2 regions of the Vibrio sp. PNB23_22_6 genome follow, and region 1 is predicted to be linked to the other one. Evidence: predicted binding sites of a transcription regulator. Region 1 holds the regulator's gene; the other holds the start of a gene.
The links. Region 1 encodes CRP, which controls carbon source genes, mostly activating them, when cyclic AMP is high. Its sites were predicted from a motif close to TGTGANNNNNNTCACA; they were not measured.
Positions count from the first base shown of each region.

Region 1 (9,143 bases):
TTGATATTCAGTTAAAACAAAAATTTTAATTGCCGCACATTTTACCGTATTTCACTCCATGACAAGCGCTTGTTACATGCTATAGTGGATTATCAACCGTGCAGCGCCACTTCGCTGCACATTGCCAACGAATAATGGACTTGTTTACCTAAGATTCAGCTGGGTAAGTAATTTTTCGACAAGGTTTGTCATGTCAGCGAAACACCCAATCATTGCAGTTACTGGTTCATCCGGTGCCGGTACTACGACCACATCTGAAGCCTTCCGTAAGATGTTCAATATGATGAACGTCAAGCCCGCATGGGTTGAGGGGGACAGCTTCCACCGCTTTACTCGCCCAGAGATGGATGTAGAAATTCGTAAAGCGCGTGATCAAGGCAGACACATCAGTTACTTTGGCCCTCAAGCTAATAACTTCCCTGGACTGGAAGCCTTTTTCCGTCAATTTGGCCAGGATGGCACTGGTAGTGTACGCCGCTATCTGCACACCTTTGATGAAGCCGTACCTTATAACCAAATGCCAGGCACCTTTACCCCGTGGCAAGGTTTACCTGAAAACAGTGACGTGCTGTTCTATGAAGGATTACACGGCGGCGTGGTCGATGGTGATGTCGATGTGGCTCAGCATGTTGATTTTCTGATTGGCATGGTGCCGATCGTGAACTTAGAGTGGATTCAAAAGTTCGTACGCGATACGCGCGACCGAGGTCACTCTCGTGAAGCCGTGATGGATTCAATCGTGCGCTCAATGGACGACTATCTTAACTACATTACACCACAGTTTTCTCGTACCCACATCAACTTTCAACGTGTCCCGACCGTGGATACGTCAAACCCACTTAACGCCAAAGGCATACCAAGTCTGGATGAAAGCTTTGTTGTTATTCGCCTTCGTGGCATTAAAAATGTCGATTTTCCTTATCTACTCGCTATGATTGACGGCTCATTTATGTCACGCCACAACACCATTGTCGTGCCCGGCGGTAAGATGAGCTTTGCCATGGAGCTCATCGTCAGGCCGATTCTGCAACAGCTCATCGAAACGGGTAAAATTGGTTAAAAACCTCGCGAATAAAGTGTTTACTTTTCATACCGTGATCATGTGCACATTTTTGCTTACAAAATCTCCACCATGGCACGATTAAAATCAAGAAATCGTTTTCGAAAAAGGATACTATTTCTAACCGAAACACAAGAGAGCTTGCAGTATAGAAAAGTATTCTTATTCTAGTAAGCTAATTCGGGCTTAGCTAAAATACGGATAGCGCAAGCGTACCCTGCAGAGGAAGTGATATATTATGGTTCTAGGTAAACCTCAAACCGACCCAACACTAGAGTGGTTTCTTTCACACTGTCATATTCATAAATACCCTTCTAAGAGCACGCTAATTCACGCGGGTGAGAAAGCTGAAACGTTGTACTACATCGTTAAAGGTTCTGTTGCGGTTCTTATCAAAGACGAAGAAGGTAAGGAGATGATCCTTTCTTACCTAAACCAAGGTGACTTCATTGGTGAACTAGGTCTATTCGAAGAAGACCAAGAGCGTACCGCATGGGTTCGTGCGAAATCTCCTTGTGAAGTGGCTGAAATTTCGTTCAAGAAATTCCGTCAACTTATTCAAGTAAACCCTGACATCCTAATGCGCCTTTCTGCGCAAATGGCTCGTCGCCTTCAAGTTACTAGCCAGAAAGTGGGTGACCTAGCGTTCCTAGACGTAACTGGTCGTATCGCTCAGACTCTTCTGAACCTTGCTAAGCAGCCAGATGCAATGACGCACCCAGACGGAATGCAAATCAAGATCACTCGTCAAGAAATCGGTCAAATCGTTGGCTGTTCTCGTGAGACAGTAGGCCGAATCTTGAAGATGCTAGAAGAGCAGAACCTAATTTCTGCACACGGCAAAACTATCGTTGTTTACGGGACTCGTTAATTCCGATTAACGTTTAAAAAATTCAAAGCCACCAATAGAAACATTGGTGGCTTTTTTGTTTTAGAAAAACACTGGATTAGCGCCCTCTATTTTTTTCCGTTTGTGCTCTCAAAGATCTTATCTGCCGATGCGGCAACAAATCCTGAGTACAAGTCACCGTTATCCATTGCGTAGCGCTTAGCAAACTCGTAAAAGCCTCCAGGAATCACTTCAACACCTTCCGTAAAGGCCACTGGCACTTTATCGGCCATGGTCGAAGATTGCTCTAGCAACACCTGTGGCGTACCTTTTACTTCGCCGCCGTTTTCGTTGATGGTGAAGCCTGCTGTGCGTAGGTGGTCGTTTACTTGCTTCACTTCTTGGTGTTGGTTAAGTTGGTTTACGCTCACGGTAAAGTGATTTGCGCCGTAACCATGTGCAGCAAGCCAAGAGGCATACTCACTCTCGTTCGCCAACGTTTGGAAATCAGCGTAACTAATCTCCCACAAACGTCCACCATACAAGAAGCCGCTGCCAATCAGCTTTGAAGCATCAACCTGCTCGACCAGTTTATGAACGATGTCTTGCAGCTCTGGCGAACATTCATCGACCTTCAACTCACTGATAAACACTTTTGGTTGCTTTGGATCTGGGTGCTCAAAGTGTTTTGCCACCAGTTTTTTGCTTTCAAATACGTAGTCACCACAGGCTTTATAACCCACTGTCAAAAATGGTTTCGCCAACGTTTCAATACCGAGGGGAGCGACATTAAACGTACGTAGCGCAATATGGTCATTAATCAAAGGCTCATCTTCTTGTAGAAGTTGATGGACTTTAGCAGCAGAAGGGCAAAGACGTTGAATGTAGTCTTGCCATAGCGATTCAAATAACACATCGGGCGTCATAACGACTCCTTGTTATGAAATGTAGAGTTAGAGATAAGAGGAAGTTGACCGCTCGTTCACAGCCCCAAGGCTGTCCAGAATCACGAACACGCGGTCATCAACCTGTGACGGTATGTGAGGCATAAATGCCAGTCAGTCAACACGCGTTGGGGAGTCTTGAGCTCGCCTTTGGCGTTTGCCAGCGCGCTTTACCGGAATCCTAACTTGGTAAATAGCTCTGGCAGATAGAAGCGGTGATACTTTGTTACCGCTTCGTATTTCTCGATTACAGGCTGACACCTGGGCTCAATGTTGCAGGCAAGACCGTCTCGCGACCTTCCACTGATGCCATTGGGTACGCACAGTAGTCTGCTGCGTAGTAAGCACTTGGGCGTAGGTTACCTGACGCCCCCGGACCACCAAACGGTGCATCACCACTGGCTCCCGTCAGCTGACGGTTGCGATTCACGATACCTGCACGAATGTGGTCAACGAAGTATTCCCACTCTTGGTCGTCAGTTGAAACCAGACCCGCAGAAAGACCAAAGCGCGTATCGTTCGCTAGCTCTACCGCTTTCTCTAGCCCTTCGTAGCGCACTACTTGCAGAAGTGGACCGAAGTACTCTTCATCTGGCAGTTCAGCAATGTTCGTCACATCGATGATGCCCGGAGAAACAAACGCCGCTTCGCCCGCTTTCGCTTCAATTAAGCTTTCGCCACCAAGAGCTTGCAGGTTAGCTTGTGCATCCAGAATAAACTTGGCTGCCGCGACCGAAATTTGTGGTCCCATGAATGGCGCAGGCTCAGCAAATGGTTGGTCAACGCGAATGTTACGTGTCGCTTCCACCAACTTAGCAATCACTGCATCACCCTTATCACCAAACGGAATGTACAGACGACGAGCGCAGGTACAACGTTGACCTGCGCTGATGAAGGCTGACTGGATGATGGTGTAAACCGTTGCATCTAGGTCGCCGTAGTTACCCGAAATAACCATCGGGTTATTGCCACCCATTTCCAGCGCCAGCATCTTGTCCGGCTGACCTGCAAATTGACGATGCAGAACATGACCTGTGTTTGCACTACCCGTGAACAGCACGCCATCAATGCCTTTCGCGTCCGCTAGCGCAATGCCGGTTTCTTTCGCACCTTGGACTAGGTTAATCACACCTTTCGGTAGACCCACTTCTTCCCACAGTTTCATGGCTAATTCACCCGTCCATGGCGTTTGCTCAGACGGCTTGAATACCACTGTGTTACCCGCAAGTAGTGCTGGCACGATGTGACCATTTGGCAGATGACCTGGGAAGTTATAAGGGCCGAATACCGCCATTACACCCAATGGGCGGTGACGCAATACAATTTGGTTGCCTGCGGCTTCACGTGTCGCTTCACCAGTACGGTCGTGGTAAGCACGGATAGAAATCGCAATTTTACCTGCCATTGCCGCCGCTTCAGTACGAGTTTCCCAAATCGGCTTACCGGTTTCTTTAGCAATCACTTCGGCAATTTTTTCGCTGTTCTCTTTCACTTTCTCAGCAAAAGCCAACACGATCGCTTCACGCTCTGCAAATGGACGCTTCTTCCAGTCAACAAACGCCTCGCGCGCCGCAGCAACCGCTTGGTTCACTTGCTCTGCCGTCGCGCCTTTGCCCTGCCAGATCACTTCTTGGTTGTACGGCGACAAAGACGTAAATGCTTCACCCTGACCTTGTACCCATTCACCTGCAATCCAATGTGTCATTGTTTCTATCCTTAAATTCTGTCGTCAGTTACTGCGGAAGAAGGCGAACAAAATCCCCTTCACCAACCAAAAGTGCATTCGCCAATTCTGGCGCGAGCACCACGCTTTGTGTTTCTGCGTCATAAGCCGCTTTTGCTGCCGCGGCACGGAAATTCTCGAATGATGAATTACACATCAAGAAGTCTTGCGTGCTGGTATGTTCAGAAATTTTGACTTTAGCGCGGAATGAGTGGCGTACCGATTCAATATTGCGTAAGTCACATTCCACTGAAGGACCACCATCGAAAATGTCGACATAACCCCGGTTGGTGAAACCTTCATTCTCTAGCAGTTTCAACGCCGGGCGCGTGTTGTCATGCACTTGACCAATTACGGCTTGCGCTTCTGGGCTCAACAGGTTGATGTAGATTGGCAACTTCGGCATCAAGTCAGCGATAAAACCTTTCTTGCCGATACCGGTTAGATAATCAGCAAGCGTGAAGTCAATTGAAAAGAAATGCTCTTGTAGCCACTGCCAAAATGGTGAGTTACCGTTCTCGTCTGATACACCGCGCATCTCAGCAAAAATAGTGTCTGAGAAACGTTCTGGGTGCTCAGCCATCATCAAAAATCGACACTTCGACATCAAGCGACCATTCAACCCTCCACGGAATGTTTCACGTAGGAACAAGGTACAGATTTCACTGTTGCCCGTGTAGTTGTTACCAAACGTCAGCAGCTTAACCACATTGTTTACCCCAAGTTTTGGCGATGAGTGCACCACTTTACTGATGTGGTAAGAGTAAAAAGGCACATCCCAGCCAATTGAAGCTTCGATGCCAGTGGTACCTGCGACTTCACCCGTTTCAGAGTCAAAGCCCACCATCAGGTAGCCTTCATCACCAGCTTCTTTCACGTCTGGTTTAGCAAAACTGTATTCTGAGTGTTTGATTCGATTGGTTAACAGTTCTTCGTTAACCGGTAGAGATGTAAATCCATGGCCTGACTCAACCGCACAGGTGTGCAGCGCGTCATAATCCGACATTGCAATAGGGCGAACTACTAGCATCAATACTCCCTCCAGATGCAAGAAAATCCTAACTAAATTGTAGGAACAATTCCCCCATCAGAGGTCCTTGATGGGGGTTGCGTTGGCAATAAAACCGGGATCGCGTTTACACTAACGTCGCAATCGCTTTGTCCAATTTTGCCAAGCCTTCTTCGATTTCTTGTTGTGTGATAACGAGTGATGGTGTGAAACGTACGACATTGGCACCCGCAACCAATACCATGAGACCTTGTTTACCAGCGGCAACCAGTACGTCACGTGCACGGCCTTGCCACTCTTCATTCAGCGCCGCACCAAGCAGCAAACCTTTACCACGCACTTCAGAGAAAAGGTTGTACTTCGCGTTGATCTTCTCTAGACCTTCGCGGAACATCACTTCACGCTCTAGTACGCCCGCTAAGGTCTCTGGCTTGCTGACTTCATCAACCACAGCTTCTGCAACCGCACACGCTAATGGGTTACCACCGTAAGTCGAACCGTGAGTGCCCACTTTTAAGTGTTCAGCCAGTTTTGCTGTGGTTAACATTGCGCCGATAGGAAAACCACCACCGAGTGATTTCGCGGTGCTTAGGATATCTGGCGTGATCCCTAGACCTTGGTACGCGTAGAAGTGACCAGTACGACCGTTACCGGTTTGTACTTCATCAAAAATCAACAGTGCGTTGTGTTTGTCACACAGTTCACGAACCGCTTGGGCGAACTCAGGCGTTGGTGGAATGATACCGCCCTCACCTTGAAGCGGCTCCATCATCACCGCACAAGTGCGATCAGAGATGTGTGCTTTCAGCGCTTCGATATCGTTGTACGGCAGGTGCGTGACGTCACCAGGCTTAGGACCAAAACCGTCAGAGTAAGCCGCTTGGCCACCGACCGTCACGGTAAAGAAAGTACGACCGTGGAAACCTTGTTTGAATGCGATGATTTCAGATTTCTCAGCACCATGAACGTCTGCGGCGTAACGACGAGCAAGCTTTAATGCAGCTTCGTTCGCTTCTGCACCAGAGTTGGCAAAGAATACGCGCTCTGCGAAACTGACTTCAGTCAGTTTTTTTGCTAAGCGGAGTGCTGGCTCATTGGTCATTACGTTACTAAGGTGCCAAAGCTTGTTGCCCTGCTCGGTTAATGCATTCACCATTGCAGGGTGACAATGACCAAGACAGCTCACGGCAATACCACCAGCAAAGTCGATGTATTCATTGCCTTCCTGATCCCAAATTCGTGAACCTTTACCTTTAACAGGGATCATTTCCATCGGGTTATAGCAAGGTACCATTACCTCATCGAATAAACCGCGCTCTACTTTGTTTTCCGTTGTCATTGCACATTCCTTCTTGATACCGCATGCCTAGCAGATAAGCGAATTTAACCAGCATTCTTTGCCAGCAAATAATGTTTTGCATTTAAGCCATTAGGGCATTGTATTTACATTTAATTAACCATTTCAATAGTGATTTATTCTTTTCACATCCCAGCACAACCACCACTAATCACTATCTATGAGTATTTATGCACCAAGAATTCGGGATTGAGAAGCGTTTTTTTATAAAAGGCAACGATTACTTGAATTAACAGGAGGGACAAGCAATGAATAATTCTCGCCAATTAGATAGAACGCATAGTTTTGCATTCCACTTCCAAAGTGAAATAGATGAAGAATTTGTTAAAAAAAGTGATCGGGATCAGATCGTTTTACGCGCGAGAAAGTTTGCGAGTAGTTCGTGGCCTTGTTCTGTCTTAATTGACTCAGGATGAAACTGTACCGCGTCAATTGGCAGGGTTTTATGCTGATAACCCATGATTTCATCCATGGATCCGTCAGGTAGTTCAGTCCAAGCGGTCAATTCAAACACATCAGGTAACGTGCCGCTTTTCACCACGAGAGAGTGGTAGCGGGTTACCGTCAGTGGGTTATTAAGATTTTTAAACACACTGCGACCGTTGTGACGAATCGGTGAGGTCTTACCGTGCATCACTTGTCGTGCACGTACCACTTCGCCACCAAACACCTGCGCAATCGCCTGATGACCAAGACAAACGCCCAAGATAGGCAGCTTGCCAGCAAAGTGTTCAATGGCTTGTAGAGAGATACCCGCTTCGTTAGGGGTACATGGTCCTGGAGAGATCACCAAATGAGTGGGGTTGAGCGCCTCAATACCTTGAATGTCGATTTCATCGTTACGCACCACCTTTACGTCTGCACCAAGCTCGCAGAAGTATTGGTAAAGGTTGTAGGTAAAAGAGTCGTAGTTATCGATGATCAACAACATAAAGTGTCGGTGGCTCCAATCCGTTTTGGCAATGCTTAAGTGATGAATCACCACTTTCGTGGCAATCAAGGGCGGTATTTTGCTATACCAAGCAAGAAAGGCAAGTTTTTGCTGAATAAATTTGCTCTGATACGAAAAGCCCTCGCTAGATGCGAGGGCTAAAAATAATAAAGCTCTAAGCTCGATTATGGGCGAGCAACAAAGCCGACGGCTTCATACGCTTTCTTCAATGTTTCGGCAGCGCGAGCGGATGCTTTCTCTGCGCCTTGCTTCATCACTTCATTCATGAATGCGCGGTCTTCACGAATACGACGGTATTCTGCTTGGATAGGCTCTAGCATTGCGACTAATGCTTCACCTACGTCTTTCTTGAATGGACCGTACATTTCAACACCTTGGTATTTCGCTTCAATCTCTTCAAAGCTCATGCCTGTCGCCGCAGAATAAAGACCCATTAGGTTCGAGATACCTGCTTTGCTTTCCCAGTCGTGAGCGATACGCGGTGGTGTTTCTGTATCGGTTTGCGCTTTGTTGATCTTCTTGATGATCGACTTAGGCTCTTCAAGCAGCGTGATAACGTTCTTACGGTTATCATCTGACTTAGACATCTTCTTCGTTGCGTCTTGAAGACTCATTACGCGCGCATTTACCGTCGGAATGTAAGGCTCTGGCACTTGGAAGATTGGCTGATCTGGCGAGTAGATATTGTTAAAGCGGTTAGCGATATCACGCGCTAGCTCTAGGTGCTGCTTCTGGTCGCTACCGACTGGCACTTGGTGCGCACCATAAAGCAGGATATCCGCAGCCATGAGTACTGGGTAGTCAAACAGACCAACATTTACGTCGCCAAATTGGCTTGAGCTGTCACTCGAATAACGTGCTGATTTGTCTTTAAACTGAGTCATACGACCCAACTCACCCATCTGGGTGTAACAGTTAAGAAGCCAACCAAGTTGAGCATGCTCTGGTACGTGTGACTGAACAAATAGCGTGCTCTTCTTCGGGTCAACACCAACTGCCAGACAGATCGCCAGTGCGTCTAGTGTCGCTTCATGCAGTGCTTTAGGGTCCTGACGAACCGTAATCGCGTGAAGGTCTACCACACAGTATTGGCAATCATAATCGTCTTGCATCTGCTGCCATTGACGTAGAGCACCCAAGTAATTGCCAATACTTAGTTCACCTGAAGGTTGAACACCACTCAATACGATGGGTTTGCTCATTAGAATGATTCCTTTGACTTCTTAATCTAAATAAATGAAAAACCGTGCGGCTCTTAGCGCACGGTTC
Region 1 is NZ_JBNFXP010000030.1:15,967-25,109, forward strand. Features, by position in the region: gene ACVA54_RS17705 (YheU family protein) at 1-29, shown strand, start outside; gene ACVA54_RS17710 (phosphoribulokinase) at 191-1,060, shown strand; gene crp (cAMP-activated global transcriptional regulator CRP) at 1,299-1,931, shown strand; gene ACVA54_RS17720 (DUF1338 domain-containing protein) at 2,018-2,815, opposite strand; gene astD (succinylglutamate-semialdehyde dehydrogenase) at 3,081-4,538, opposite strand; gene astA (arginine N-succinyltransferase) at 4,567-5,586, opposite strand; gene ACVA54_RS17735 (aspartate aminotransferase family protein) at 5,693-6,904, opposite strand; gene ACVA54_RS17740 (aminodeoxychorismate/anthranilate synthase component II) at 7,266-7,853, opposite strand; gene trpS (tryptophan--tRNA ligase) at 8,039-9,076, opposite strand.

Region 2 (9,143 bases), on a different contig from region 1:
GGAAGTACTGTTGCATTAGACGCAGTGTTTTACCTTTCTCGTGGTTATCGTTCGGGTAAAGCACTTTGGTGATGTTACCTGCGTCGATCAGCGCGTGTTGCGCTTCGAAGTAATCACCATTGTTAAAGCTAGCTAGTGAGAATGGTGCAATTGCCTGACATTCCCAAAGACGTAGAGGGTAAACCGTATCTGATTCGTAACCTACAATAGGTAGATCCCAAGGCATTGCTTTTACAGACATGCCAGGAACCCATTTACGAACTTCTTTACCGTTCACGTTGACCACTTCAACGTGACCATAGAAGCCGATTTCTTGTGCGAGCTCTGGACGAGCAATTTCCCATGGGTAACCTTCAACGCCACGCCATGCGTCTGGCGCTTCTTGTTGACGACCATCTTTGAACGACTGCTTAAACAGACCGTATTCGTAGTGCAGGCCGTAACCTACGGTTGGGAATTCTTGCGCTGCACATGAGTCCATGAAACATGCCGCTAGACGACCTAGACCACCGTTACCCAATGATGGGTCACGCTCTTCTTCTAGAAGGTCTGTTAGGTTGTGACCTAGTTCAGCCATTGCTTCAGTGATCTCTTCGTAAAGGCCCATGCTGATTAGGTTGTTACCAGTCAAACGACCGATAAGGAATTCTAGTGAAAGGTAGTTAACACTTTTCGCATTCTTAATGCGAGGATCTTCTTCTGTGGCCAACAAATCGCATGTTGTGAATTCAGCCAATGCGTGCCCCATTGCTAGATACCAAGCGCGGCTGTCTGCATTTTCAATCGTATGTGCGTAAGTGACAGATAGATGTTTCTTCACGCTTTCTTGGAACGACTTCTTGTCAAATTGTTTCTGTTGAGTAGGTTTCATTAAGAAATTCTCACGTCTTGTAGTAATTCATCTGCCATACATCGTGCATTTCCCTAGGTGAAGAAACATCCTCCTGCATCTCCTCACTGATAGGAGTAGGAGCTAGGGCGTAGGGGGGGGAGCATTGCAAAGTTAGTGATCTAAATCTCAACACAGCAGTCGATCCTGCCCTTGCTAGTGATTCAGATCACAACCAATTTAGAGAAAGAGTAAATTTTATTCATGACGTTTTTTTAATTGACCTTTTTACTGGGATGTAAAAACTGTCTTATCGATCACATTAAAAGATTTTACGCTAATGGTTTTTCTGTAAAAATCGCGCAACCCAATCTACACGAGACCAACAAAATCAACATTTAGGTGATTAAAATCACAAAATCAGGGCGTAGATGAGCAATGTTTACTCAGTTCTTAAGAATTAGGAAGTGGATCAAAGTAAATAGCATTTCTCATGTCGTACCATTCAAAGCGACTCGCCACCCTAACATTTTTTGCACACAATCAAAATTTGGTCGTGTGGGTCTGTTTCTAGTTTCGCTAGCTCAAAAATTTAAGGACAGAATTAACAATGTGGATTCCATCTAAACTCACTCGCCCCGGCCGCTTACACAATGCCATCGTCCGCCCACGAGTGTTGGACTTACTACAACATGCGCCTTACTACAAACTGGTTTTGTTTCGCTCCCCTGCTGGTTACGGCAAAACAACCATGGCAGCTCAATGGTTGTCAGATAAGCCAAACGTCGGATGGTATAGCATCGACGATAGCGACAATGATGGCTTCCGTTTCGTCAATTACTTACTACAAGCTTTAAACAAAGCAACCAATTACAGTTGCTCTAACGCTCAAAAGCTGGCTGAAAAGCGTCAATTCTCTTCTTTACGCTCTTTATTTAGCGAAGTTTTCGCTGAGATGGAAGATTTTCAGTACGAGTGTTATATCGTTTTAGATGATTACCATCTGATCGCCAACGACGAAATCCATGAATCGATGCGTTTTTTCTTAAAGCACATGCCAGATAACCTCACGGTGGTCGTGACGAGTCGTGCTAACCCACCACTAGGGACTGCTAACCTACGAGTGCGTGACCTGATGATCGAAATTGGCAATGAGCTGCTGGCATTCGATACCGAAGAAACCACGCGCTTTTTTAACCAACGCATTGCCGATGGCATTGATGAAGATATGGCAAACAACCTACGCGGTTACGTAGAAGGATGGCCATCGGCATTGCAGCTCATTGCACTACAAGCACAGCATCAAAACCGTACTCTCGCGCAAACGGTAGAGTCAGTTTCTCAGTTTAATCACGCTCATCTATGGGATTACTTAGTTGAAGAGGTTTTTGACCTACTCGATAACGAAACCCGTCATTTTCTCATGCAAGTGTCGGTTTTGAACCACTTCAATGATGAGCTGGTGTTCGCGTTGACTCAACGTGAAGATGCATTAGGCATGATTGAATCGCTCAACCGATACGGTCTTTTCATCTATCCATTAGAAGGCGAGCAAAACTGGTTCCGTTTCCATAATCTGTTTGGTGAGTTTTTATCTCATGAGCGTCTTGCTCGCATTCCTCAGCAAGAAAAAGACTTACACCGCAATGCCGCCGTAGCGTGGCTAAACCAAAAAGCACCACATCAAGCGCTCCATCATGCACAGAAATCCTGTGACATAAGCTTAATCATTGAAATTCTTAACGAGTTTGGCTGGAAGATGTTTAACCAAGGTGAGTTGGCCACTCTCGAAGCGGCAATTAACCAACTTGATCGTGAGCTGCTGTTTAGTCACCCTAAATTAACCATGCTACGTGCTTGGCTAGCGCAAAGTCAGCATCGCTATAATCAAGTTGGCAAGCTACTAGCAGAGGCAGAAAAGGAACACACTAAGCGCAAGATCGAATTAGACTCTGGCTACCAAGGCCAAGCCAATGCCCTACTTGCCCAAGTTGCCATAAATAGTAACCAGCCAGAACGCGCGCTTGAACTCGCTGAACTGGCGTTGAGCCAGCTAAGTTCAACGATATACCGTAGCCGTATCGTTGCAACCTCAGTCGTAGGTGAAGTGAATCATGTGCTTGGTCAACTAGACCGAGCGTTGCCGATGATGCAACAAACTGAAAAACTGGCACGCCAATATCAGGTATACCACCAAGCACTTTGGGCTATCTTGCAGCAAAGTGAGATCATGATCGCGCAAGGTTACGTTCAAGCAGCATTCGAATTGCAAGATTCCGCCTTCCGCTTGATTGAAGACCAACAACTGCAGCATGTTCCTTTGCACGAGTTCTTGCTGCGTATTCGTGCGCAAGTTTTCTGGTGTTGGAATCGTCTAGATGAAGCCGAAGAGTGTGCGTACAAGGGTCTGCAAATCCTGGAAAACCATTCACCAAGCAAGCACTTACACAGCTATTCTATGCTGGCACGTATTGCAATTGGCCGTGGTGAACTGGACAAAGCGGGCAAGTTCATTGAGCACATTCAACACTTGATGAATCAATCGACTTACCACGTCGATTGGACAGCAAATGCCTCACTGTCGTTGATCCTTTTCTGGCAAGCCCGTGGCAACATAGAAGCGATTCAAGAGTGGTTAATTACTGCTGTGCGCCCTGAGTCAGCATGCAACCACTTCCAGCAACTTCAGTGGCGTAACATCGTACGTGCCCACATTAATTTGGGTCAGTACGATGAAGCTCGCCAAGCGTTGGAATTCTTAAAAAGTGAAGCACTGCGTGCCAATTTGATCACTGACACCAACCGCAACCTAGTCGTAGAGGCGGTATTTGCGGTGCGTCAAAAAGACGAGGAACAAGCAAAAGATCTGCTGAAAGAGGCATTGGTGATGACCAACCAAACCGGTATGATTGGCAACTTCCTTATTGATGGCGCGATCATTGGCGGATTACTCGAAAAACTGAGTCTACGCCATGAATTGGGCGATCTAGAGCGTCACCGCGCCCAACAGTTGATGAAAGACATCTCTTCCAATCAGCGAAGTCGATCCATTCACTTTGATGAAGACTTCATCGAAAAATTGGTGAATCACCCGAACGTGCCAGAACTAGTGCGTACTAGCCCACTCACTCAACGTGAATGGCAAGTACTGGGCTTAATTTATTCGGGCTTTAGCAATGAGCAAATTGCTCAAGAATTGGATGTTGCTGGCACGACTATCAAGACGCACATTCGCAACTTATATCAGAAACTGAATATTGCTAATCGTAAAGAAGCGATTGTTACAGCAGAAAACTTGTTGCAGTTGATGGGCTATTAAGCCGTTAGATGACCGCTGTAAAACACCGGGTTGACGTAATACGTCAGCCCTTTTTTTTCGCAATTTTATCAAATAATGCAAATTGCAAAGAAAATAAGCAACTTTTCACATATAGCAACATCACCTAGATATACACCCAGTGGTTTCAAGATGCAGGATTCAGTGCGTGGTTGCTGACTCAAGCTCAAAGAAAATAACGCAACATAGTCGCGAATTCTTTCCAAGTTGTTTAACGATAACATTGTCTCAGTGACACGCTCCCAAAGGGTTGGTTGCCTTAGGAATATCGTTCAGACAAAAAAAAGCCAACCGCAATAAACGCGATTGGCTTATATTTGATGTGAACAATATGTATTCACTAACAACGTCAGTTGGCTAGGTGACCCTCGGCTTAAGAAGGGTCGAGACAAATTATGCATTAATCATGCCATGATTGTAAAGTGTTATTTTTGGGCACGATATCTCATATCAAATTCCTTTAAGCAACAACCTTTTGCAAAATGCAAAACAATAATGCAAATTGCATTTGCATTGCGCAATTCGATAACATAAATGATAAATAAGTCATCAAACAACTAGATTCACCGTATTTGTCTGTTATTTGCTGTAATTTACCTAACTAACAGCGATGGTTACTTAAGAGATAGACACCGCGCACAACGCCATATCACTCTGTGTTTCCCAAGCTTAAAGTCGTAAAGTACTTACTTTTCTCAGAATTGGCATTTGTTTCGATATCATCCGTACCACTATTTCATACTTTTTTGGCATCAATGTTTGTATACTCAATACCATCTACATGACTTAGTACTCGAGAAATGAACTATCTAATCACCTTCTTTAAAGGAATGGCGATGGGTGCAGCCGATGTTGTTCCTGGCGTATCAGGCGGTACCATTGCATTCATCACGGGCATTTATGACACGCTTCTAGAAAGTATTCGTCGCATTAATCCATCACTTTTCTCTATTTGGCGAAGAGATGGCTTTAAAGCCGCGTTTAATCATATAAATGGCTTCTTTCTTATCTCGCTGTTTACTGGGGTCTTTACCAGTATCGTGACCCTAGCGAAGTTAATTACTTGGTTACTCGACACACACCCTATTCCAATTTGGTCTTTCTTTTTCGGTCTGATTTTGGTGTCCGTGTACCACATCGTTCGCCAAGTGGAAAGACGCGATGCCCTAAGCTTTGTCACCCTACTCGCAGGTGTGGCTTTTGCCTACTGCATTACGGTTCTTAACCCATTACATATAGAACCAACAGCGATGAACACTCTGCTTGCGGGGGCCATCGCCATCTGTGCCATGATCTTACCGGGGATTTCTGGCAGCTTCATTTTGCTACTGATCGGAATGTACACGCCTGTTCTCGCTGCAGTAAAGGGGCTCCAAGTCGATATTCTCGCCTTATTCTTGACTGGGTGCGTGATTGGTCTACTTTCTTTCTCGCATTTATTGTCTTGGTTACTACGCAAGTTCCGCGACTTCACATTAATGTTCCTAACAGGCTTAATGATCGGTACGTTGCCTAAAATTTGGCCATGGAAAGAGACGCTGACTTGGCGCACTAATTCAAAAGGCGAGCAAGTACCACTATTGCAACACAACCTGTCACCGTTTGAATTCGAGCACATCACCTCGCAACCTTCGCAGCTGGTCTTAGCGATTATCATGATGCTGGTCGCCATTGCGCTTGTCCTTGGTCTAGAGAAATTCGCAGATTCGGGCAAATAAGCTAATACAAAACCATTGAAAAGCGGAGCCAAGTGCTCCGTTTTTTTATTTCCACAACCCACTCAATTACATAGGAGTAGTACAAAATTTGTCGACGTGACACCTTTTTACGTTTTGCATCTGTGCTAGGATGCGGGCAATGTTAAGTTATAAATGCTGAATCTTAATGAAAGTGTTAAAAATCTTAGGGATGGTTGCGGCTTTAGTCGCGGGTTTTTACGCGCCCGACCTCATCCACAAGCTCTCTTCCGCTCCCGAATCAAAGCCTCTCGATGAGTATTGCTTGCTCTCAACCACGGCTTGTCTCCAACAAGGAGTCAGCATGACACTCAATGTGGATACCGCTCAACCTCTGATTCCTGCCTATTTAGAAGTCTCATGGCATGACAGCCAAGCGGAACAATTAGTCCTGAGCCTTTCAGGACGAGAAATGGACATGGGAGAACCTAAATTTGTGCTTAAAAAAGAAGCTTTAGGCACATACTCAGGAGAGATAACCCTGCCCGTATGTATGCACGATACCATGACATGGGTCGGAAAACTCACAGATGGGCAGAGCACCATTTACCCTGCCATAAAAATGCAAAGATAAGGAACGCTTATGAGCCGCAACTGGTCCCTATTTCTCGTGGTCGCATTCGTGCTCGGCTTTGGCACCAAAACCTACTTAGATGGACAAGCAGAAACCGAGAAAAAGCAAGCAGCCACCTCTGAACAGGTTATTCTCTTCGGTGAAGGCGATACGCCTGTCAGGATCTTTGATACGGGCGACGAACGTGTGCGCGTGGTGTACTTTGGTTTTACGCGTTGCCCTGACGTATGCCCAACATCACTCGCGATGTTGGCTGGTGCGTTGAACCAAATTGATGATGAACAAAAAGCAAAACTTCGTCCTATGTTCATTTCTCTCGACCCAGAACGTGATGAAGCGGATGCTTCTGCTAAATACGCCCACTACTTCCACCCAATGATTGAAGGCCTGTCGGCACCACTCGATGTCACTACTCCTCTCGCTCACCGCTATGGCGTCATTTTCCGTAAGACTGAGCTTGAAGGATCCGAGCTAAAATACACCCTAGACCACAGTTCCTACTTTTACTTCTTAAAACCTGACGGTACGCTGATTACCAAGGTGCCGCACACACTCACACCAGCGCCGATCGTCGACGCCATTTCAAAACTGACTGCAGAAGGAAATTCGAATGAAGGTTAAACACGCAATCAAAACGCTAGCGCTGGGCGCACTTCTACTTAGTTCGATTGCTCAAGCGAACTTAAGTGTCATGCCGCAGGACCCATATGCACGTGCAATGGCACCTGGTGCATTGACGAGTGCGGTCTTTGTCACGTTCGCCAACCGTAGCCAAGAGGACATCAATATCATCGCAGCAGAAACACCTGCAGCCGGAAAAGTGGAACTGCATGACGTAATTAAAGATGGTGACGTGATGCAAATGCGCCAAATTGAACGCATCACGCTAAAGGCGAACGAAACCACCGAGCTTAAGCCAGGCAGCCTGCACATCATGCTATTTGACCTGACAAAACCGCTTAACGAAGGTGATGAAATCGAAGTGACTGTTACTTACGACAATGGCCAGAAACAAAGCTTTAAAGCACCCGTTAAGAAAGTGATGGCAGGAATGAAAAAGCACGTTCATCATTAATCGCTTGAATCATCTGTTAGCGCTCCTGTACATCAGGAGCGTTTTTATTTCAGTTGGTGAGCTCAAAGCGTGATTTCGCTTTACCTCCGTGCTACGACTTCCCTTCTTAGATATACCCATACCCGATTTGGCGAGAATGACTTGGCGTAAAGTCACTTAGATATATAATCAAGGCGCGATTTACAAGTATTTTTTACGCAATGCTACAATCGATTTCTCGCCTATTCACAAGTGATGGAAGAGCGTCGAATATAACTCTAAAAAACGCAAAGAAGTTGTAAGATTCGAATTACAGCCGTTATACTCCAGTCGTTAACTCACCAACTAAGAGGAAATATGATGATTGTAATGAATAGCACTAACTGGGCAGTGAAAGGGTAAACATCCAACTTTTATCATGGCTGAGCTACAACTCCTCCCTTCTTTGCCCGGTCTTCACCGGGGTCAGCTCTATGCGAATTAGACCCTAATGCGGTTTGTATTAATGCACTTTGTTGCGTCTGGGATAATTCAACAATGAACAAAACACACTCTTTTTGTGAAGCACTACTTACTCAACCTAACCCATTAAAGCGATTAGGTTGGAAACCATTTTTTCACCAACAACTGACATTAGACGATTACGAAGACACGCTTTTCGCACGAGTGATTGCTCACCATCGTAGTGGCTATGTCTTGGTTAGCGAACAAGGCGAAATCCATCTCCCTATCCAGACCTCGCTACCTAGCATGACGGTGGGCGATTGGGTGATACTAAACCACCAGCAGCAGTTTTCTCGTTTACTTGAACGTCGCAGCCTGTTCAGCCGTAAAGCCGCCGGCAGTAAAGTCGCGGAGCAGCTAATCGCCGCCAACGTGGACACTGTCTTTATCGTTTGTTCACTCAACCACGACTTTAACCTCAGCCGTATTGAGCGTTATTTAGCACTCATCAATGAAGCTGACGTAGAGCCCGTGATTGTACTGACGAAAGCAGACTTATGTGAAGATGCTGACGAGTTCAAAGCTCAAGTACAAAAACTCGACCCACTGCTTATGGTAGAAAGTGTCAATGGTCTGAATAAGGCAAGCGTTGCTAAGTTGAAGAGTTGGTGTGGTGAAGGTCAGACTGTTGCTTTCATCGGGTCTTCTGGTGTAGGTAAGTCTACCTTGGTCAATACTCTACTCGGAGAGCAAGAACAAGCAACAGGCGACATTCGCGAGGATGACAGCAAGGGTCGACACACAACGACTGCACGCTCAATCCATCTACTGCCTTCCGGTGGGATCTTAATGGACACGCCGGGAATGCGGGAGATCCAACTAGCGGATTGCGAAACGGGCGTCAGTGAAACCTTTGCCGATGTTGAAGCACTAGCAGAAAACTGTCGATTCAGTGATTGCCAACATCAAACCGAGCCGGGTTGTGCTATTCAAGCCGCCATTGAAAACGGCGCTCTTGAATTACGACGCTTTACTAACTATCAGAAGTTATTGCGCGAACAAGCCCATAACGGCGCGACTCTCGCAGAGCAGAGAGCGCAAAACAAACAGTTCGGCAAAATGGTGCGCAGTGTTGTTGATGGTAAACGTAAGCGTCAGCAAGGTTTTTG
Region 2 is NZ_JBNFXP010000002.1:200,746-209,888, reverse strand. Features, by position in the region: gene ACVA54_RS02680 (glycogen/starch/alpha-glucan phosphorylase) at 1-871, opposite strand, end outside; gene malT (HTH-type transcriptional regulator MalT) at 1,440-4,148, shown strand; gene ACVA54_RS02670 (DUF368 domain-containing protein) at 4,967-5,884, shown strand; gene ACVA54_RS02665 (hypothetical protein) at 6,051-6,476, shown strand; gene ACVA54_RS02660 (SCO family protein) at 6,486-7,097, shown strand; gene ACVA54_RS02655 (copper chaperone PCu(A)C) at 7,087-7,551, shown strand; gene rsgA (ribosome small subunit-dependent GTPase A) at 8,068-9,143, shown strand, end outside.
Region 2: malT (HTH-type transcriptional regulator MalT) is a predicted target of CRP. The motif match lies at 1,231-1,246, and genes of this name have one in related genera.